Linked DNA regions of Panacibacter ginsenosidivorans. The protein of the gene in region 1 interacts with the protein of each later gene in a pairwise test. Links are inferred from orthologs where the notes say so. Each region holds a gene or a part of one and is shown on either strand. Other genes may lie near its edges. The genes, in order: mrdA and FRZ67_RS06385.

Region 1 (11,430 bases):
AGCATGGAAAAAAAGTGGCAATACAGTTGACATAATTATAGATGTTGCCCCGGATGAACTGGCGATGGATATTCCTTTTGATAACCATCTTGTCGTGTTAGATGTGCGTAAAGAACCCGAGTTTGCAGATGGTCATGTAAAAGATGCGGTAAACCTTCCTTTAAATGATCTTGTTGATCCCGGCAGCATGGCCAATATAAACGACACTGACAATCTTTATGTGCATTGTGCAGGTGGTTATCGCAGTGTAATTGCGTGTTCTATGTTAAAGCGGCAGGGCATTCATAATATCCGCAACATCACCGGCGGATGGGCTGCAATAAAAGAAGAGAAAAAAATAAAAACAGAAAAGGAAAAGAGTGTATTGAATTAATACGGGGATGTGCAGATTTGTAAATGTGTGAATGATTTTATGAGCCAAACTTTGAAATAAATATTGAACTTCTGTTGCGTCGCACTCTTTTACTGAAGAATCTTGAATGATCAATCTTTTTTTTTAAAACTGCGCTGATTATAAGCGCAGTTTTTATTTCTATTGTTTTATAAATTTTAGTGAAACGATTTGTTTTCCTTTATCTTCAACAATCAAATAATAGGTACCTGCAGTCAATTGTTGAACATCCCAATTATATACATCATTAACTGAATTGGCTTTACCTTTAATGTTTCCTGTTATATCTGCTATCACAAGACTTTTTGCTGACCCCAAACCTTTCACCACAAGTAAACGCTGTACGAGATTAGGAGTAATTTTTATTGCAGTTGTCTCATTGAAATCAACTTTAATAATCGAAGAATAAATAAAATGATTGTCTGCATCTACCTGTTTTAAACGATAATAGTTAGTACCTGCTTTCGGTTTGATATCCGTAAAACTATAATACTGTAAAGTATTACTGTTACCCTTGGATTTGATTTGGCTGATCTCAAAAAAGGTATTGCCATCAATACTTCGTTGAACGGAAAAGTAATTGTTGTTTTGTTCAGATTTTGTTTGCCAGGTAAGTAAAGCTTTATGGTCGATTTTTGACACTGTAAAGTTTTGTAATGAAGTGGCAAGAACAATTTCGTTACTATAACGAGCTAATGCAAATTTGCCATTGTAGTGATGCAAATTTTGTGATGAACCTCCAATGACAATTTTTTTATCGGGTTGAATCGCAAGTGAATTTAAGTATTCATTTCTTTCAGGGATCGTTGCAACTACTTTACCAAAAACGCCAAAAGAAGAATCTAATATTCCCTTGCTTGAATACCTTGCTAAAATAAAGTCTTTGTTAGACGATTCCGTTTCGGCTGTCCCTCCTGCAATAAACTTACCATCGTTTTGCAGAATAATTTTTTGAGAATACACATTAAGCCCTGAAAATGAAGAAATTGATAACCCATTTTCTCCAAAAGAAGAATCTATTGTGCCATTGTTATTTAGCTGCAAAAAACTGGCATTCCAATGACCAAAACTTACACCAGAACAGCCTAAAAGAATTTTTTTATCTGTAGTAAGCACGGAAGATGATACTTCGGATATTATGTTGGGAAAGCTTTTTTTAAATACTCCATTTGTTGCAAAGGAGGAATCAATAGCACCGTACATATTATAACGAATAACAACAGGTTGTGGGAGTGAATCATCGTAATAGGGTTCAAAGCCCGATACAATAATTTTTGAGTCATCTTGGATAAGAAGCGAAACTCCGTAAGTCAGATTTCTAAAAGTAGTTATTACTTTACCTTCATGCCCAAAGCTTGAGTCTATGTGCCCCTCCGAAGTTACTCTTACTGTAACTATAGCTGGTTCAGTTTCATTCAGAAATCTATACCCGGAAAGTAATATCTTTTCGTCTTTTTGAATTGCTATTGAAGTACAGTAATCCCAACCTCCAAAATCTATTAATGATTTACCATTTTCGCCAAACGTTGAATCAATTATACCTGATTCGCTATAACGTAGTACGGCAAAGTCAGCATCGGTTTTGGTCGAACCTGCTACCAATATTTTTTTGTTTGGTAGTATTTCAACGCATTTAGCAACATCGTCTGATCTTGAGCCTATATCAGTATGTATTAAACCATTAACTCCAAAAGAAAGATCGAGATTACCGTTAGGTAAGTATCTTGCTAAGGCAAAATCTCTGTGATTAAAGCCATCGAATATAGTTATTGAACCAACAGCAAGTATGTTGTTATTGTCTAATAATTTAATGGAATAACACACATCATCTTCCCCAAAGTCAGACATAACAAAACCATTGTTACCAAAGGTTTTATCAAAGGCAATTTGGCTATAACTTTTTTCTACTAAAACTAAAAACAGGGTTGATAAAAAAATAAAGGTTAACTTTTTGAAGATGGTTTTCAGAAGGCTTGGGTACATGTAATTTAGTTTTTAAGTTGTTAGATTGAGTTATTTCAAATATACAACTTTAAAGTAGCGTATTTAAAAGCAATAAATAACGCCAAAAAAACACTTCTATAAATGTTTAAATAGCCTTTTGAAGTTTCTTTGGGAATTTATCTACCAAAACAATTTTCAAAATGCCTTATAATTCTTTGGAATATTAATTTAATGCTAAATAAAGATGTGTAGTACAAGTGAGTGACACAACAGGAGTTTATTAGCAGCACTACAGCTTGCTTCAAAAAATTACCTTAATACCATTTGCCTGTCTGCATCCAATCTTACAAGAATAAAAATTAATACAGTAAAAGTTAGTAATGAAGAACCGCCGTAACTTATCAATGGCAGCGGTATACCAATAATTGGGAAAAGACCAATGGTCATACATACATTAACAGCGATATGAAAAAAGATAATGCTCGCTATTGAGTAAGCATATACACGGCTGAATGTACTGCGTTGCCGCTCTGCAATAAATATTATTCTGAATAGCAATAGAAAATATAATCCAAGAAATATTAAACAACCTGTAAAACCAAATGCTTCGCCCAAGGAAGTAAAAATAAAATCTGTATGCTGTTCCGGAACATACTTGCCGCGTGTTTGCGTGCCTTTTAAAAATCCTTTTCCAATGATCCCACCTGAGCCAATGGCAATCTTGCTTTGACGCACATTATAATCATCGGGCTTGGTTACTTTTTTGTCATTCGCCTCGCTGATCTTTGCACTGCGGTTCTGGCTGCAATCATAATCTTTACCCACCATGCTATAGATACGTTGCGCCTGGTAACACTGAAAAACATTATTGAAAACATAAGGCACCGCAAAGCGCTGTATGCCTACAGATAAACCCCACACTGCAATGATTAATATAAGCATGCCGCGGTTTCTTTTTATTTGCCAACGCAGGAAATAAATAAAGCCCGCAGCGATAACCGTTAAAATAATAGCCAGTGTATTTGGCTCCATTACAAGTGTTGCTACAACCAGTGCACCTACAGAAAAACCAATGATAAGGATAATGCCAGGCAAACCTTCCCTATACATAACAATAAAAAAACTGGAATAGGCTAATGCAAGACCTGTTTCATTTTGCATAATAGAAAGCATGGCCGGCGACAAAGCAATAGCAGCAGCAATAACCTGAGATTTTGTCTTTGTAAAATCAAGATCAAGCTGTGATAAATATTTTGCCAATGCAAGTGAAGTAAAGATTTTACAAAGCTCTGCCGGTTGCAGGTTAAAGCCACCGCCTAATGGTATCCAGCTTTTAGAGCCATTAATGTCTTTGCCTATTACAAAAGTTAAGAACATCAACCCAATGCCAAATACATAAAACAAGTTGGCAAACGCGGTATACAATTTACTATCGCTGAGTAAAATGAAAATAGCAACAATAGCACAAATACCTGCAAACAATAACTGCTTACTATAATTAGTGTTAAAAGAAATAAAAGAAGAAAAGGTAAAAGTATCAGGGTTATATTCTACCATAAAAATGCAAAGTATACCAATAGCAACTAATATAGCGTAAAGCCATACCACCAGCCAGTCAACACCTTTCGAAATAGGAGATATATTAGCCATTACCTTTTATTGGTTTCTTTAATTGTTTTTCTTCAGGTTTAACAGCAGGGCCTGTTTTTTTGATCGTATCTGTAGTGTCAGAATCCTTGCCATTTGGATCTGCTTCCGGATCGAATGTGTGCTTACGGTTGTCGTTGGTATTTTCAAAAACAGGAGCTTTATCTGCGTCAATCTGTTTAGCCAGTTTGGCAAGTTTTATAGAATCCTGTTTTGCGTACCACTGTTTAATCGCAACAGGTATAAGATCTGCTTTTGAAATGCGTTCTACTTCCGGTAACCGTTTTGCAGAAATAGTATCGTTTAGATATTTTTCCATCATGAGAGACCCGATAGGTGCTGCCCATGTAGCACCGAAGCCGGCATTTTCAACAACTATTGCAATAGCAATTCTTGGATTTTCTTTTGGTGCGAAAGCCACAAAAAGTGAGTGGTTCTTTCCATGAGGATTTTGTGCGGTACCGGTTTTTGCGCAAATATCTATACCATCAATTCGGGCTATCATGGCAGTACCTGATACTGTTACATCAAGCATAGCAAGCTGAACAGCTTCGAAGTCTTCATCTGATATATGTGTTACCTGGTGTTTGCGCCTGTATTTACCTACAAATACAGAATCTGCAACTGTTTCATTTTCTATACTGTCAACAAAATGTGGTGTGTAATAATATCCTTTATTAGCGATAAAACACATGACGTTTGCAAGTTGTAAAGGTGTTGCCAGCATTCTGTCCTGGCCTATGCCCAGCGTTAATATATTGCAACTGTTCCAGCGTGTTCCACCAAAATCTTTATTGTATCTTGATGTATCGGGAATATTTCCTTTGTCTTCACTCGGCAGATCGACATCCAGCCTTACACCCATTCCAAAAGCATTCATATATTCTTTCCATTTTAAATAACCTTCCTGCGGACTTTTATATGCAGGATTATCAATAGCCATTCTAAATACCTGGGAGAAATACGAGTTACAGGAGTGTGCCAATGCTAGTCTTAAAGAAGCAGCATGGCCTGCATCATGATGCTCGCATTTTACAGGGCGGCCACATGCATAATAGGCGCCACCGCAACCATAGCCATAAGAAGGTGTTATCAATCCTTCATCCAATGCAACCAATGCACCCATTGGTTTAAAAGTAGAGCCTGGAGGATACTGCCCTTTTATAGCACGGTTCAATAATGGCCTTGATGTATCTAAAAATAATTGGCTGAAATTTTTTCTTCGTTCTGAACCTGTAAGCAGATTAGGATTATAACTTGGGCTTGTTGCCATTGCTAATATTCCTCCTGTTTTAGGATCAATAGCAACAGCACTGCCTATTTTGTTGCCCAATAATTTTTCTGCAAGCTGTTGCAGTTCTACATCCATGCTGGTATAAAGATTTCTCCCCGCTACAGCAGCAGTATCGTACATGCCGTTTTCATAAGAGCCCTGTATCCGGTTTTTATTGTCGCGTATATAACGCTTTACGCCACGTTCACCCATAAGTACGGGTTCATATTTGCTTTCAAGACCTGTTAAACCAGCATAATCACCCATTTCATAACCTTCTTCTTTATGCCTGCGCAAATAACTGGTATCAACTTCACCAATATATCCAAGTACATTACCTGCTGCACTGTATGGGTAAGATCGCACAGGCCTTTCCTGTAAAACAAAACCCGGAAATTTATACATGTTCTCATTCAACCTTGCATAAGTATCAGGGCTCACCAAAGCTGCAAAAGCACTGGGTTTATAAGACGTATTTTTCAGAATGGCAGTAAGCATTCTTTTTCTAAACTCCGCAGTATCAATTGAAAGAATTTTACACAATGCAGCAGTATCGGTACCTTTTATTTGGTTAGGCGTAACAACAAGATCATACATGATGGTGTTCTCGAGTACCGCACGTTTTTTACGATCGTAAATTATACCCCTGTCAGGATAAACCACTTTCCTGAAAATAGCATTATTTTCCGCCTGTATTTTCAGGTCAGTAGAAAATAGTTGCAGGTGTAGCAACTGACCTATAATTACAAGAAAAATAGCAATGAAAATTAATTGAATTACCCTGCTCCTCGACTGATTATATACCGGCATATATGTATGAGATGAAAGATATGATTACCTGTGCAAAATTGCTGATTGTTTACAGACATCAGCATAAAATTCAACAAAAAATTTTATTAACAACGTATGAAGTAACATTCAATTTTATAAGAATAGTTAACATTATATATAAATATTTTTTTGAACCCTGCTCTATAACTGATATGAAGCTTTCGTTGCGTCGCACTCTTGTACGTTTTGTACTAAGCTCAGCAAGTGAAAAGAAAGAATAGACTAAATAATTTTTTATTATATTTCTAAGTACTGTATTGCTTTTCTTAATTTCTTTTATCAAGTCCCCATGTAAGTTTACTGCGAAGTGTAGAAAGGAAATTATTTTCATTGAGCCGTAAAAGGCTTATAGAAAATTTTTCTTTTTTTACTGCCAGCTGAATTTCTTTATCTACAATCTCACGTCTTGCGTCCATAGCACATATTATTTGTTCTGCCCTGCCTTCTATTTCAAAAGAAATAACATTGCTATCGGGCACAACAATTGGTCTTACGTTTAAGTTGTGTGGCGCCACCGGAGTTATTACAAAACTTGAAGATTCGGGGAAGACAATTGGTCCGTTGCAACTCATATTATAGCCCGTAGAACCAGTTGGTGTAGCTACAATTACACCGTCGCTCCAATAAGTATTAAGAAATTCTCCATTGAGATAAGTATGTACTTTTATCATAGGAGAAGTATCTCTTTTATGAATGGCGAATTCATTTAATGCAAAAGGGGTTTCACCAAACAAAGGAATGCTTGCATCTAAATGTATGAGTGTACGTTTATCAATTACATAAGTACCGGCTATAAGCGCTTCTACAGCTACTACCAGTTCTTCTTTACCAATGCCTGCAAGAAAACCAAGTCTTCCAAAATTAACGCCCAGTATGGGAATGTTTTTATCTCGTACTAATGTTACCGCATCTAATATGGTTCCATCACCACCGAGGCTTATGAGACAATCAACGGTTTTGTCTAATTCATTTGAGTGAGAAAAAAGCGTAATGCCCTTGGCATCTACCTCAAGATTATAGGCTGCAAGTGAATCTAACAATAAAATATTGATATCGTGTTTTTGTAATGCGTTTAACAGTATGATCAATTGTGCTTTGAGGTCATGGTCTAAACCACGGCTGTAAATAGCTACTTTCATTTTGTAAATTTAAGATGCGCCTTTAATAACTGGTAGTAAAATTATTTTCACCCTTTGTAAAAAAGTACTGAATAAATTACCGTGATACTGATCTTGCCAAATGAAAGAATAAGGCGTAAAAGTGTGCGACGCAAGAAAAGCAAAATAGTAATAAAAAGCCGGGTACATAATTTTTTAGAAATCTGTGCGCACATGGAAAAAAAGACCATTACCACCTAACTGGTTAAAGCTGTATTCGAATTTTAGTACAATATCATAAGACGGGATCACCACATCGACACCAAAGCATTCTGTATATAAAAACTTATTGCTGAGCAGGCTGTTGCCCGGTGTTTTACTGTAGGTATACCCCAGATCTTCTCCTGCTTTTATAAAAAATCGTAAGGGTATTGAAATGGTTTTTTTTGTCTCGGGAGGAGTTCTAAGTGTTGTTGAAAATATTTCTCTGCGAAAAGTAACCCTGCTCATAATGCCAGCCACGCCATCTGTTACATAATATTCAAGACCGCGAAGGTAAGCATCTCCATATCCAAATAGTTGCTGGTTAACGAAAGGCTGGTCAAATGGGAATTTTATGATGCCGGAGCTTTGCAGGTATAACTGCATTTTTTTTGTGACAGGTACGGTGTAATTAGTGTGATACTGTAACTGTGTCAGATTCATAGCTGAATTAAAAAAGCCCTTCCTTATGATAGACGCATCTGCAATAAAACCTTTTGTAGGGTAAGCATTATAATCTGCATTAAAATATTGCACCGTGTAAGAAAGCTCAGGATAAGAAATTAAACTTTTGCTACCCGGATAATAATTGGGATTTAATTGGATTATTGTATCGTTTATCCGATTATTTACATAAGCGAGTTTAAGTGAATGCCTTGTTTTTATGGCAGGTCTGTAGAGATAGGCAACTTCTGCCCGGATGCCCTGCATTACAAATTTATCCTGCTTATAAAAGGCCTGTTTGCTTTGGTCAGTGCGAAAATTAAGTTCGCGCTGACGCGAAAAATTGAAAGCAACACTAAAGCCTCTTTTTAGCGAATTATCGGCAAAAGGTTGCTCATATTTGGCCTGCACCTGATTGCTGTATCCTGAAATAAGATTAATGGCTAGTTTATCATTACGGCCACTAACATTATTCTGCATAAACTTTATGCCATAGTTGGTTCGATTGAGACTGGCCTTCTGCTCTACCCACCATTGGTTAAAATTGCGGTCGACTAGTTTAAAATAGGGTAGAGGAAAGAGGTACCAGCGTTCCTTAACATCAATGTTTATAAAAACCAGATCGTTTTGCCTCTTGTATATGTATGCCGCAACTGTTGTAAAAAGAGCGGTATTAGTAACCTGTTGCTGTGCAAGAGTAAGGAGTTGTTTCAGCTCGTTATATCTTATGTATTGTCCTTGTTTAAAAGGTATTTCCCTATCAACTATGTAAGGTTTAGTTTTCTTGTTGCCATGTACAGATACATCAGCAATAAGTACAAGCGAAGTATCATTTTCACTTTTTGTAATGCTGTTTAATAACGCGCTGATTCCGGTGGTATCCTGTTGAACCGGTTGGTAAGCCTGCGCAGATGCAAACATATACAGGCAGCTACATATCCAAACCAGTATTATACGTTTGCAGAAATTCATCAATAATAGTTCCCGGTTGTTGGTGAGCGGTAAAAATAGAGTATTGTATTGTTTTGACGAATGAATGTTAACTTTTTAACAAACAGCACAGGCTTTGACTAAAAAATTAATGATACAGCAGTTATATTTTAAGATAGGTCATAAGCAGATCGTAATTTTCCTTTAATTCATTTTCATATTCTTCTTCTCCAAAATAATACCGTACAACATAATCGTAGCGTTGCAGAGTGGCAATGATATCGGATATTTCAATCCTGTTGATCTTGATAGTAACGATAAAGAAACCGGTTGTATTTTCTGTGTAGGTATTTAATTGTGTAATAAAAGCATTATTTGTTTCTATAAGTCTTGAAATCTCTCCAAAGGAAAAATTGCGCTTATCCATTTCCAGCACCACCATTGCTCCAGGTTCTTCAACGTTTAAAAAGGACGCTAATACCTGTATAAGTGTCTTTCTTCTGATGCATCCCGTAATTTCACCACTACGACTGATTACAGGTATGATGGAAACATCAAATCGGCCCGCAATTTTCAGTGCTGCGAGAAAGTGCTCTTCAGGGAACACAGATGCTACAATAAAATGGGTTTGTATACTGCTTAGTGTGTCGGCTTCGTTTGCATCAAGCAGGTCATCTTTACTTACGATGCCGACAAATTTTTCTTCGGCAGATATTACGGGAAGATGAAGAATGTCATAGTCATCCATTAACTGTAAGGCAAAGACAACTTTATCTGTTAACGTAAGTAAAGGAAATCCCGATTCTATAATTTGTGATACCAGCATGTATTAAATGTTGCAGCTATATGACAAAAAAACTCACGCAATTGTTGCAGCAGGGTGTTTGAGTTTAGTAAGAAACTGTTCAAGTATTTTATTGAACTCTCCTGGTACTTCCATCATAGGGGCGTGGCCACATTTATCAATAAAAAAAAGTTCACTGTTTGGAATAAGATTATTAAACTCTTTAGCAACAAATGGTGGAGTTATTGTATCGTTATTTCCCCATATAAGTAATGTTGGCTGGTTAATCTGATTTAATTCTTCGCCAAGATTATTACGAATGGCACTTTTAGCCAGCGCAATAATCTTTATAACTTTAAGTCTGTTATTGCAAATCTCGTATACTTCGTCAACCAGTTGCCGTGTGGCTGTTGCGGGATCGTAAAATGTAAGTTCAGTTTTGCGTTTTATATATTCGTAGTCCCCGCGCTTTGGATAACTGTCTCCCATTCCGTTTTCAAAAAGACCTGAACTGCCGGTAAGCGTAAGAGACTTAATTCTTTCCGGGTGTTTTAGAACGTGCACGAGGGCTACGTGCCCTCCTAAAGAATTGCCTAACAGGTGAATATTATTATAACCACGTAGCTCAATGAATTTATGAACGTGTTTTTGCAAACCACCTACAGATGTATGAAATAGATCTAAATCAAATAAAGGCAATATAGGCACTACTACTGTATATGATTTTTTGAAGTGCTCTATCAGATCCATGAAATTGCTTAACGCACCAAACAATCCATGCAGCAATACCAGTGGTTCTCCTTCACCCTCTTCAATGAACCTGAACTTATCAATTTGTTTTACCTCGTAATTCATCGGCTGTTTTTTCCTGCAAAATTTTTATGATCACTACAAATAAAAAGAAATGAATTGAAAAAACCTGATTATAGCTATTTTATTATTGGTTTTAAATACATGCTAAAATACTTTTTTTAACTGAATATGTGCTTATTATTAAATCATAAGCACATGAGAAGAGGTATTCGAATATTCGCTTACATATTTTAACGATCAACCTTTTTTTTTATCAATTTAATGTTGGCCTTGTACCTGATTTTGGCAATGGTAAGATTTTTTTAATGAAAAAATGTAAAATTTAATTCAAGTATCAGAGAATAAAAACCTGTAAATAAGGAGTTTAAATATAATTTTTAAACTAGTATGTGAAAATTTGAAAGCAACTACTATATAACAATAAAGTATCTTAATACTCTGTGTTATCTTTGCCTGCCTGCAATAAAAAGAGATTGACAGGCGTTCTTTTGTTTCAATCCAAAATTCTTAATCATTGAAAAACTATGAAAATGAAGAAACTGGTTATTATTTGTGCGGTTTGTTTATGTGGGTTCAGTTCTATGGCGCCAGCGGATATAAATTCCGGAGATAAAAAATTTGCATCACTTTTACCGTCTTTATCTGATGAAGGTGCGGCCGTTTCTCAATGGATAGATTTTGTTTACAACTCCCTTCAATTAGACTCATTAGGCCTCCAGAAGAATGTTTTTTTCTACGCCTGTAAAGGTTACGAATACCTTTTAAGTCAACAAAAACTACAGAAGACTTCTCTGCTTACAATATGTGATTACACGCAAAGCAGCACTCATAAAAGGCTTTATGTAATTGATATGGAAAAAAGAGAAGTGCTTTACAACACCTATGTATCGCATGGCAAAAATTCAGGTAATGAATTTGCAACAAGTTTTTCCAATAAGGCAGATTCTCATAAAAGCTCGCTTGGTTTTATGATAACTGGTAATACCTACATAGGCAGAGCTGGTTATAGTATGTG
Region 2 (11,525 bases), 2.1 Mb from region 1 along the record:
ACCAAAGAACACACCAAATCTTTGCTGCTTTACATCGGGCAATGGCTGTGGCAACACGCGCCATATAAAATCTATGCGGAAGAATTTAAGAATATTATCTACGCCTGTTCCTACCTCCATATACAGTTTGCCATCTAATGATTTGAATGGTGCGCCTTCTACAAAATTGAGTTGTTTGTTGGCGTCGCTTAGATTACCCGCAACACCTTTTACTTCCCAGAACTGACGCAGCTTTAACTTGCGTGTAAGGGGTACATAACGAAACAAACCACTACCGATATTATGCTCTATATTAAACCCGGCATACTGATCTGTGAGGTATTCAAAACGATTCATAAGATTGAAAGAATGATAGCTATAATAATACCACTCATTACCCGGTTGATGCACCAGCATCTGGTAAGGTAATGTGCCAAAAACTTTTCCTGCAAATAAATTATAACGCAGACTTCCGTAAGGCGCGATTTTTAAATAATCTGATATGTTGAAGTCAATTCTGTTGTAATCATAACTGCTGTTGAGTATGCCACTAAAACCGTGTGTATATATCAATTGAAGAATAGGATATTCACTGCCAAAACTGCTGCGGTCAAAATTACTTTCCAAGAATCTTTCCTGGTAAGCATAACGAATTTTGAAACGTGTTTCAAAAGTGTTCAGCGGATCTCCATTTTTTGAAGGAAAGTATTCTTTACCCGGAAGGTTTAGTAAAGGCGTAAATTGTCTGCTTGATAAAGTAAGGCCAAAAGAAAAGCTCTTATTTGTTTCTGCAAAATATTCCAGCTTCTTTTCTCTAATCTGCTGAAACTTATAAGGCACATTGGGTTTACGTGCAAACACAGCAAAAATATTATCGCTGCCTAATTGATCATACACAACCTGGCCATTATCAAGATCGCTTTTATAAGAAGCCATTATATAACTCCATGGTTTGCGGCTGAACTGGTATTTTATTTCGCCAAGACCTTTATATTTTTTGTCCTGAAAGCCGTAGGCAAGATACCCATGCAGGTTCCAGTGCTGGCTGAAGCCTCTGTTTGTACCAAGATCAAAACGCACCCTTGTTCCCTCCCACCGATTGCCGGAAAGCCAATAATACCATGGGCCAATAACATAATTGCCTATATACTTTGTGCCTGTAGTAAGAAAGTCTACGGAGTTTTTATAAAAAATAAATGTCTTATTGTTCTGTAATGTATCTAACAAAGAATAGATATTCTGTTCATTTTTACTAAGCGGTTCAAAGCGGTTTTGTAACCAGAAAGAATCAGGAAGGTTTTGTGTATTGGGCACCAATATAATGTCTTCACTTGGTTTGCTTTTATTTAATTCATTAGTTACCGAATCACTGTTTACAATTACATTCCGGTAAGTGGTGGTCTTCCTTCCTTTAAATCCTAATTTATTTTGACCTGTTGGGGCAATGTCTACTACGAACTTGTCTTTATATAAAAACCATGCAGAATCGCTGATGAGTTTATATTCCTGTATCAGTGTTAAACCGGTAACAAAATTTATATTGGCGTCAAGCGCAGGACGCAGTGTAATTTTCTGAATGGCAAATGTGGTATCATTCACCCAGCAATCTCCTTCAAAAGTATTTTCACCAACATGTTTTGGCTTGAACTGCAAATGTACCAGCCTGCGTTTGCTGAGGTATTGTGTGTCGAGCAGTTTAAAATTGTAATAATTATCGCCATTATCGCTAAAAGGGCTTACAAAAGATTTATCGAAAACAGGTATCTGGTTATCGTACACATTTATATTCTGGTAGGTAGCCCCCAATTGTTTCATCCAGCTTTCATTGGTAAACCCGCTGGCATTGGTTGCTTTGATAACTTCTCTTGTACGGAACGGCTTCTTTTGGTAATAATAATCAGAGATCGTTTCTGTTAGGTACACAGGTAGAAATGGATCCCTTTCAGAGGTGGTATCTGTGTAATCAAACGCAAATTTCAGCGGCTTTAATACAAAATTCTTTTCGAGTTTATCTTTGTTTACTTTATTCAGGTCAAGCTCTAATTTGTTGTACACTTCATAACCATAATTATCATAAACGGTCCGGTTATTTTTCGGCTTGCTGGCAATTATTTTTCTCCAGAACCACAATGCCCTGTTGTATTTCACTTTCACGATCGCTTCACTTCTTGAAGGCAATACTTCTATATAAACAGTAATGGAAGAGGAGTCTTTGATGTTGGCAAAAGGTATCTCGGTTATTTTATATCCCACGTTAAGTACCTGAAGTGTATCGCCAACAGGCCATGTGTTTAGTTGAAAATCGAAACGCCCAAGAGAGTCGGTAAGTACACCTCTGCCATTTACCTTAAAAACAACAGAAGCAAACGGAATGGGCTCATCACTCTGCTTATCCAGCACTACGCCTCTTAATATTCTTGCCTGGGCATAAGAACTATTCATGCCGACAACAAACAGTAACAATATAATTCCTAACGTTTTCTTCAATGCCATACAATTTCAAAATTACTTGTATTCAAAAACATGAATATCAGCTTCTTTACATACGGCAAACAATTACAAGCGGTTTAACAAGGCAGCTGGTGTTTAGAGCAGTAAGATAAGACGCATTGCGTATCACAACAATATTGAATTTATAAATGGCCGTAAAATTAACACAGTTTGCTTATATATGCTGATAAACGAACAGAACGATGAAGTGTGCGACGCAACAAAAGCCAAATCCTTACTCAAATGCCGGGAACAAAAAAACTACAAACCATAAAAGGTAAACTCTAATCTCTTTCACCTATTTTTGCGCAACCGAAAAAAATGCATCATGTCAGTATTAGTTAATAAGAATTCCAGGATAATTGTTCAGGGCTTTACTGGTACGGAAGGTACTTTTCATGCCGGCCAGATGATCGAATACGGAACCAATGTGGTAGGTGGTGTTACGCCCGGTAAAGGTGGCGGCACGCATCTTGACAGGCCGATATTTAATACGGTGGCTGATGCAGTTAAAGCAACAGGCGCTGATGTAAGCATCATATTTGTGCCACCTGCTTTTGCTGCTGATGCTATTATGGAATCTGCTGATGCAGGTATTGCGCTTGTAGTTTGTATTACAGAAGGCATTCCTGTACAGGATATGGTGAAAGTGAAAAATTATCTGCAGGGAAAAAATACACGACTCATAGGACCTAACTGCCCCGGCGTTATTACTGCAGGTGAAGCAAAGGTTGGCATTATGCCTGGCTTTATTTTCAAACCCGGTAAGATAGGTGTGGTTTCAAAATCAGGTACGCTTACTTACGAAGCTGCTGACCAGGTAGTAAAAGCAGGTCTTGGAATAACCACTGCCATTGGCATTGGGGGCGATCCTATCATTGGTACTACTACTAAAGAAGCCGTTGAATTATTGATGAATGATCCTGATACAGATGGTATCATCATGATAGGTGAAATTGGTGGTGGCATGGAAGCCGAAGCTGCACGCTGGATAAAAGAAAATGGTACCAAACCGGTTGTTGGTTTTATAGCCGGGCAAACTGCGCCTCCGGGCCGCAGGATGGGCCATGCAGGCGCTATTATTGGTGGTGCTGACGATACTGCCGAAGCAAAGATGAAGATCATGAGAGATTGCGGACTGTATGTTGTTGACAGCCCCGCAGATATTGGTAAAACAATGGCTGCTGCGTTAAAGAAATAAATTATAAACTAATATATTGAATGGCTGTCTGTAAAGACGGCCATTTTTATTTTGAGCCCGTCACTATAACTTTTCTCAACAACTGTTGCGTCGCACTCTTGTGCAGCAACAATTCAATTGGACATTGAAACCTCAAAGACAGAGAAGCGCAAAGAAAATATTAAACATCACTTCGTCTCAGCGTCGTTGCGGTTTGTATTTTTCTTTTACAGTAGTATCTTCAATCAAATAAAGAATTTCAAACCGGAAACATGCCCAACGATCTCTTATATCAAATAGCCTTAACGTTGGTGCCGAATATTGGCGCCGTGCAAGCCAAAATACTGGTTGATCATTTTGGAGATGCGGAAAGTATTTTTAAAGCGAGCCTCAAAAAATTAAATGCCGTAGAAAATATTGGTGAAGTAAGATCAGAATCTATTAAAGCATTTGACAATTTCGAAAAGGCACAGGAGGAAATAGATTTTATTGAGAAGTATAAGATACAACCCATCTTTATTACTGATACAAATTATCCTCAGCGTTTATTAAAATGTTATGACGCTCCTGCCCTGCTGTATTACCGCGGCAATGCAGATCTTAATCATACAAAGATCATCAGCATTATCGGCACAAGGAATAACACAGATTATGGCAAACAGGTAACAGAAAAATTAGTAGCCGATCTTGCAGATGAAAATGTATTGGTGCTAAGTGGTCTTGCATTTGGCATTGATGCCATTGCACATAAAGCTGCATTGCAAAATAATTTACCTACTGTTGGCGTACTGGCACATGGGCTTGATACGATCTATCCATCGCATCATAAAGGACTGGCAAAAGAAATGCTGCAGCAGGGTGGGTTGCTTACAGAATTCATCAAACAAACAAAACCTGATAAACATAATTTTCCAAAACGTAACAGGATCGTTGCGGGTATGGCTGATGCAACGATTGTTGTGGAAACAGCTATAAAAGGTGGCAGTATGATCACTGCAGAACTGGCACACAATTATAACCGTGATGTATTTGCATTGCCCGGCAAAACAACAGACAGCAAGAGTGCAGGCTGCAATTATCTTATTAAACAAAAACATGCAACATTATTGACCGATGCACAGCAACTGATAGAAATGTTGGGCTGGCAAAAAAAGAAAGCAAAGGCAAAAGCGCAGAAAGAATTGTTTATTGATCTTTCTGCAGATGAGAGAGTAATTGTTGACCTTCTGAAAGAAAGAGACAGTGTTCATATTGATGAACTGTTTATAAAAAGTGGCTTAAGCAGCAGCGCCATCGCTGCATCAATGCTTAGTCTTGAACTGCAAAATGTACTGATAAGTTTGCCCGGAAAAATGTACAGACTGGCATAAAGCCAATGTGCAGATATGTAAATGGGCAGATGTGCGAATTAATAAAAAACAGCATCTTTTATTGCTCAACAAAAAGCCAACCGTACAAGTGAGTGACACAACGAAGATGCCATGCAATACAAGAGCCTGTCACAAAAAAATTCTACTTAATACCCGGCTTCTTTGGCATTATTGCTTTTGGCTTATCATTCCCATCCGGTAATTTTTCTTTTTTTGTTGTATCGGGCAGTTCGCTTTCGGGTTTTATATCTTCCTGCTTTATTGGGGGTAATACTTCATCTCCATAATCCTTTGCATTGCCATTACCAATATCATCACCCTCTGCACCAAGATCTGTTGGTACATCATTGATCCAATCGTAACTGATATCATTCTCCATAACATCGGGCTTTGCAAATACAGATGATTTATCGATCGCTACATTTTTATCATTTGATGCTTTTGCATAAAAATAGGCCCAGATAGGCAGGGCAACAGAAGAACCCTGACCCAACGCTGTACTGTTGAAACGAATAAAACGATCATCGCAACCCGTCCATGCACCGCAAAGTAACTGTGGCGTATACCCCATGAACCATGCATCGCTGTTATCATTGGTGGTACCTGTTTTACCGGCTATCTCACCGGTAACACCATAACTCCATATTCGGCGACCCGTACCAAACTGCATTACACCCTGCATCATACTGATAACAGAATATGCGGTAACATCACTGATCACTTCTTTACGCAGCGGTGTAAAAGTCTGCAACACATTTCCGTTCTTATCTTCAATGCGTGTTATATACATGGGCTTAACATTAAACCCACGACCGGGGAACATGCTGTAAGCCTGCATCATTTCCATCAAAGAAATTTCACCGGCTCCAAGTGCAATAGAAGGATAAGGTTCAAGCTTTGAAGAAACATCGCAGTTGCGTAGAAAATCTATAAATCTTTTTGCACCTTCATTGCCTCCACCCAACTGCTGCATGATATAAGCAGTGGCGCAGTTCCTTGATGTGGCAAGCGCTTCAGCCATCGGCATCGTTCGGCCCGTACATGTTTTATCCGTAGCCGGTACCATACCATAACCTTTAAAATTCTGTTGCACATCCTCTACCATTGTGCCTGGTGTAAAACCTGCATCCTCTATGGCAAGGCTGTACAACAAAGGTTTTATAGTAGAGCCAACCTGCCGCTTAGTATTAACGTTTACGTGATCGTATTTAAAGGTCTTGAAATCTATACCACCCACCCATGCTTTTACTTCACCGCTTAAAGGATCCATTGCCATAAAACCTGCCTGCAACATTTGACGGTGATACTTGATTGAATCGTAGGGCGTCATTACCGTATCCTTGTAACGGTTGTTGTTCCATGCAAAAACTTTCATGGGTGTTTTTACATAGAAAGATTTTTTTATATCATCATCTGTTACTCCTGCTTTCTGCATATTCTTCCAGCGGTCTGTTTGTTTCATAGCAGCCTGCAACACATTCTCATGTTCTTTCCAAACGCTGCCGCTTTTTACATCGCTTTGCTGGTTCAAAAGTTTTTGCATATAAGCCATATGTTTGGCAACTGCTTCTTCTGCATACAACTGCATACGCGGATTAATGGTGGTGTATATTTTTAACCCGTCTTTGTAAAGATTATAATTATCACCATTCGATTTTTTATGTTCTTTACACCATCTTTTTAACTCCTCTCCCATTACCATTCTAAAGTAAGGTGCAAGGCCTGCTGTCTCATCCAGCTTTTTATAATTCAACTGAATTTTTTTCCGTTTCAGGTCCGTTGCTTCAGCTTCTGACAGGTAATTATTTCTTACCATTTGTTCAAACACCACATTGCGCCTGTCCAGTGCATTCTTTGGATAAATGCGCGGATTATACGTAGTAGGCGCATTAACCATACCCACCAGCACCGCAGCTTCTTCCACGCTTACACGATCCGGCTCTTTACCAAAAAAAGTTTTTGATGCATTGCGTATTCCAAAAACATTATCACCAAAAGCAACAGTATTCAGGTAGAGTGTAACGATCTCGTCTTTGGTAAAATTCCTTTCCAGCTTAACTGCTATGATACACTCTTTCACTTTTTGTATGATACGCAGGAAAATGTTCCCCGTGTTCCAGTTCTCTGTAAAAAGGTTCTTGGCCGTTTGCATGGTTATGGTACTTGCACCGCCTTTACTGCCCAGGAAAAAAAAGGCCCTTGCCAAAGAACGTGGGTCAATACCGCTGTGATCATAAAAACGCTCATCTTCTGTAGCCACCAATGCCTTTACTATGTAAGGATTAATGTCTTTGTATTCCACATTTACCCTGTCTTCCAGGTAATACTTGCCCATTAGCGTACCATCATCTGCATATAACTGGCTGGATTGTGATGCAGAAGGGTTCTGCAGGTCAGCAATAGAAGGCATGCTGCCAAATATGCCAAAATTGGCCAGCAGTATGATTAATATAAAAAGGCCGAAACCAAAAAGGAATACGCGCCAGAGAATTTTTACAGACTTTTTCATACGAAAATTTAAACAACGCAATTTAGGTGTTTTAATTACTTGCAAATATTATTCCGCGCTGCACTTTAGCATTTTATAATGAAGAAATAGCTTTGATACCCGGCTTTGGAATAAGCATGAAGCTTTGGTTGCGTCGCACTCTTGTACGGTTGGGAATGATATGCAGCAACAAGACAGCTATTTATTTTATTTTGCAGCGAAATGTATCTTCTATAATAAAACAAAAAGCAACTTTGGTATAAACGTGAGGGAATGCGAATATTTTGCCAAAGCAAATACAAACGTTGGCGGTAATTATATGCGACTTGCAAACTTCATAGTATTTTTTTTTGTTGTTTTTAGTTGCGAACAGACGAATACTTTGAGCATTAAAACAAAACAAAAAATCAAACTTACATTCGAGGTGATTCCTGAAGACTACGATAAAAATTTATTTTACGTAGAATGGACAGACACTTTAGGACAAGGCAAAGGATATAGCATAATCAAAAGACCGGAAGAACTACAGTGCATAATTAAAAATAGACAGCAAGACACTTTGGGCTATTACATTGGACTTAGTACTCCTCAAACATTTGCATTTTTCCAAACGACTGACACAATTATTACAATAAATTTTAAAATCGGTATTAATATATTTTCAGAAGTGTTCTATAGCAACGACAACATCAGAAGAGAATATCTGAAAAAAGATAGCGTTCCAAAAGAACTTGAACCAATAACAATTAACATCAAGACCGACCTAAGAAAGAAGATAACTGTAGTGTTGACAGAAAACTGATTACCGCTAAAATGTGCTTCTTTCTCAGCAACGTCTTCATACAGATTTAGTGTATAGGTTATGAGAAGTTGCGTTTCGGTAAACATGATTTTTTATTTTACAAAACTGCACGCAAAACAAAAATGTATCTTCAATAATAAAACAAAAGCAACTTAGACATAAACATGCTGTGAATATTAAATGCCTGTATTACAAATCAATTTTTATATGACAAGAGAAGAATTGTGGAAAGAGAATATTGAGAATTACCTAGAGCTTATAGACAAATATAAATGGGATCAGGAACCCATTATTGAATTAATAAACAAGTTAGAGAATTATGGTCTTTGCAAAACATTTTATCCGAGTAATTCGCATGAATCTTTAGTTCTATCAATGTTCAACAATTATAAAGAGCGGTTTGACAATCCAAGGGTTATAATTACCTATGTATCATTAGCAAAATCTTTTAATATCAAATTTAGAGACGGGCAAAGCACAATTGTTTATGATTACAATTGTGAAAGTCATTTAATAGAAAATGAAATTGATAAAATGAAGAATTGGGTTTCAAATATTGATTAAGCCCAACCACCAATCCAACCCCACAAGTGTGCGACGCAACCAAAGCCCAATAGCAGCACCGGTCCCTGGCTCATAAAAAATTCGGGCAATCCAGTTTTATAGATACATTTAGTAACCGTGAAGTAAAGGAAACGCACACCAATTCTCCTGCTATATTTACTTTCAAATATTTATAAAGTTTATAAAACGAAGTTGTATTAGTTCAACAGCAATACAAGAGCGGGATTAATTTTTAGTAACAGGAAAAATATTACATTGTGTATGATAAAACCGATGCACTTGTCAGCAATCATTCAAGGTCGAACTTACTTAAAAACCAAAACGGCAACATGAGAATAATACTATTCGTACTCACTATGCTTTTAATAGACCATGCATATGCGCAGTCTTACAAAAAAATACATCGCAAAGCTATTGTGGCAGATACACACAACGACATATTGATGAAGGCTGCTGATAAAGGAATTGTATTTGACCAGGATCTTACAGGTAAAACGCATAGCGACCTGGCACGCTGGAAAAAAGGGGGACTCGATGTTCAATTATTTTCTGTTTACTGTGACGGCGATGTGAAAAATCCATTTGCTTTTGCCAACAGGGAAATGGATAGTCTCGATGCTGTAGTGGCAAGAAATCCGGATAAGATTGCAAAAGTCAGCAGCTATGATGAACTTATAAAGACTGTAAAGCAACATAAAATTGCTGCAATGTTTGGTGTGGAAGGCGGCCACATGATAGAAGATGATCTGAATAAATTAGATTCATTATATAAACGAGGCGCAAGATATTTGACCCTGACACATAACATAGCACCTTCCTGGGCAACAAGCGCGGCAGAAGAGACAAGCAACCCAAACCTACAGCACAAAGGGCTTACAGATTTTGGCAGGCAGGTAGTACAACGTATGAACCAGCTTGGGATGATCATAGACGTAAGCCATGCCGGGGATCAAACCTTCTGGGATGTTATTAAGATAAGCACAAAACCTGTTATCGCTTCGCACAGTTCAGTATACAGCCTTGTGCCGCATCCCCGAAATTTAAAAGACGAGCAAATAAAAGCTATTGCTAGAAATGGTGGTGTGATACAGATAAACTTTAACCCGGGGTTTATCGACAGCAGCTTTGGTGCCAAAGAAAAAGCTTTTCTTATAAGACATGCTGCAGAAAATGATTCTCTTATCAAAAGCGGTATGGGTGATTTTTATACGATGGATTACCTGTATAATAAATATGCGGAAGAGGCAAACCAGATACGGCCGCCTTTGTCCCTGGTGATCCGGCATATTGAATACATCATAAAATTGGTGGGAGTTGATTATGTGGGCCTGGGTTCAGACTTTGATGGAATTAATCTTACACCGTTGCAACTGGATGATGTTACAAATTATCCGTTGATCACAAAAGCATTGGTTGAAAAAGGATATAGTAAAACGGATATAACTAAAATTCTCGGCGGTAATTTTCTAAGGGTTTTAAAAGCTAATGAAGTAAAATAATTTGCACAGCAACGATTGTTTCATTATTACTGCACCGAAAGTTTAATAAAGAACAAAGCGTACAAGCGTGCGACGCAACGAAAGCTTAATAGTAGTAGCAGCGTTGGGCTCATAAAAAAATACGCTGATACCTGTTAGCGTTATTTCTTCCTGCAATGGTGTACATATTGCCCATATTTTTTACAGGTTGATATCCGAAATGATATGGTTTGTTATTGCGTAGCGCGTTAGTTCTGAATTGGTAGACAGGTTTAGTTTTTCCATGATCCTTCCCCTGTAGGTGCTGATGGTGGTGAGTGCTAATGAGAGTGAGTCTGCAATCTGCGAGATAGTTTTTCCTAATGCAAGCATTTTAAAAATTTCGAATTCTCTGTTGCTGAGTAATTCATGTGGTTTTTTATCGGCGTCGGGGTTTGACAATAACTTTTCAGCAATCTCTGCTGTAATATATTTTCTTCCCAAGAGTATACGCTGTATGGCTGTAACTAATTCATAGGGAGCTGCGTTCTTGTTCATGTAACCCGATGCGCCTGCTTTTATAACCCTTACTGCATAAAGATCTTCTGTAAAAACGCTTAGGATCAAAACTGGTAATTTAGGTTTTAAAAGTTTAATTTGTTCTAATGCTTCCAGGCCATTTTTGCCAGGCATGTCAAGGTCTGATATTACGAGATCCCAGTCTTGCTGCATTACTTCTTTTACCAATGCATCACCATCGCCTACTTCTTTTATTTCAACAGATGGATATTCATCTTTCAATATCTGGATAAGGCCTAACCGTATAAAGCTATGATCATCGGCTAAAAGTATTCGTTTCATTTTGCATGCAGGTTTAACTGTTATCTGAAGTAATATAAGGCAGGCTGATAATAATCTTTGTTCCTTTACCTGGAGAAGAAATTAACTCAAATGCTCCACCCAGTGAAAGCACTCTTTCTTTCATTCCTAAGATACCAAAAGATTTTTTATTTTTTACAGATGCCATATCGAAACCCTGCCCATCATCTTCAATAGTTACAACAATATTATCACCTGTAATATTTAAAGAGCTGAAAACTTTATGTGCATTTGCATACCTGGTAATATTGGTTAAAGCCTCCTGATACACCCTGAAAATGCAGTTTGCAATTGGCTCGGATGATCTGATCTTTTT

Evidence for each region.
Region 2: the proteins of mrdA (region 1) and FRZ67_RS06385 interact in binary tests that used the Escherichia coli proteins (3 or more experiments, as listed by UniProt). The link is inferred for Panacibacter ginsenosidivorans from one-to-one orthologs.

Annotation. Positions count from the first base shown.
Region 1 is NZ_CP042435.1:3,646,508-3,657,937, forward strand. Bases 3,522-6,433 are described here. They hold mrdA (penicillin-binding protein 2), read right to left. Parts: upstream 6,066-6,433; coding sequence 3,978-6,065; downstream 3,522-3,977. Other genes in these bases: rodA (rod shape-determining protein RodA), read right to left, coding at 3,522-3,985; FRZ67_RS15325 (NAD kinase), read right to left, coding at 6,353-6,433. Outside these bases: FRZ67_RS15305 (MBL fold metallo-hydrolase), read left to right, coding at 1-373; FRZ67_RS15310 (T9SS type A sorting domain-containing protein), read right to left, coding at 533-2,374; more of rodA, read right to left, coding at 2,645-3,521; more of FRZ67_RS15325, read right to left, coding at 6,434-7,225; FRZ67_RS15330 (POTRA domain-containing protein), read right to left, coding at 7,400-8,809; FRZ67_RS15335 (CBS domain-containing protein), read right to left, coding at 8,982-9,644; FRZ67_RS15340 (alpha/beta fold hydrolase), read right to left, coding at 9,678-10,457; FRZ67_RS15345 (murein L,D-transpeptidase catalytic domain family protein), read left to right, coding at 10,946-11,430. UniProt on the Escherichia coli protein: Catalyzes cross-linking of the peptidoglycan cell wall. Responsible for the determination of the rod shape of the cell. Is probably required for lateral peptidoglycan synthesis and maintenance of the correct diameter during lateral and centripetal growth.
Region 2 is NZ_CP042435.1:1,538,873-1,550,397, forward strand. Bases 4,846-7,852 are described here. They hold FRZ67_RS06385 (penicillin-binding protein 1A), read right to left. Parts: upstream 7,529-7,852; coding sequence 5,162-7,528; downstream 4,846-5,161. Other genes in these bases: dprA (DNA-processing protein DprA), read left to right, coding at 4,846-5,019; FRZ67_RS06390 (hypothetical protein), read left to right, coding at 7,689-7,852. Outside these bases: FRZ67_RS06370 (DUF5686 family protein), read right to left, coding at 1-2,472; sucD (succinate--CoA ligase subunit alpha), read left to right, coding at 2,798-3,670; more of dprA, read left to right, coding at 3,922-4,845; more of FRZ67_RS06390, read left to right, coding at 7,853-8,309; FRZ67_RS06395 (hypothetical protein), read left to right, coding at 8,517-8,873; FRZ67_RS06400 (dipeptidase), read left to right, coding at 9,203-10,372; FRZ67_RS06405 (response regulator), read right to left, coding at 10,553-11,191; FRZ67_RS06410 (PAS domain S-box protein), read right to left, coding at 11,205-11,525. UniProt on the Escherichia coli protein: Cell wall formation. Synthesis of cross-linked peptidoglycan from the lipid intermediates.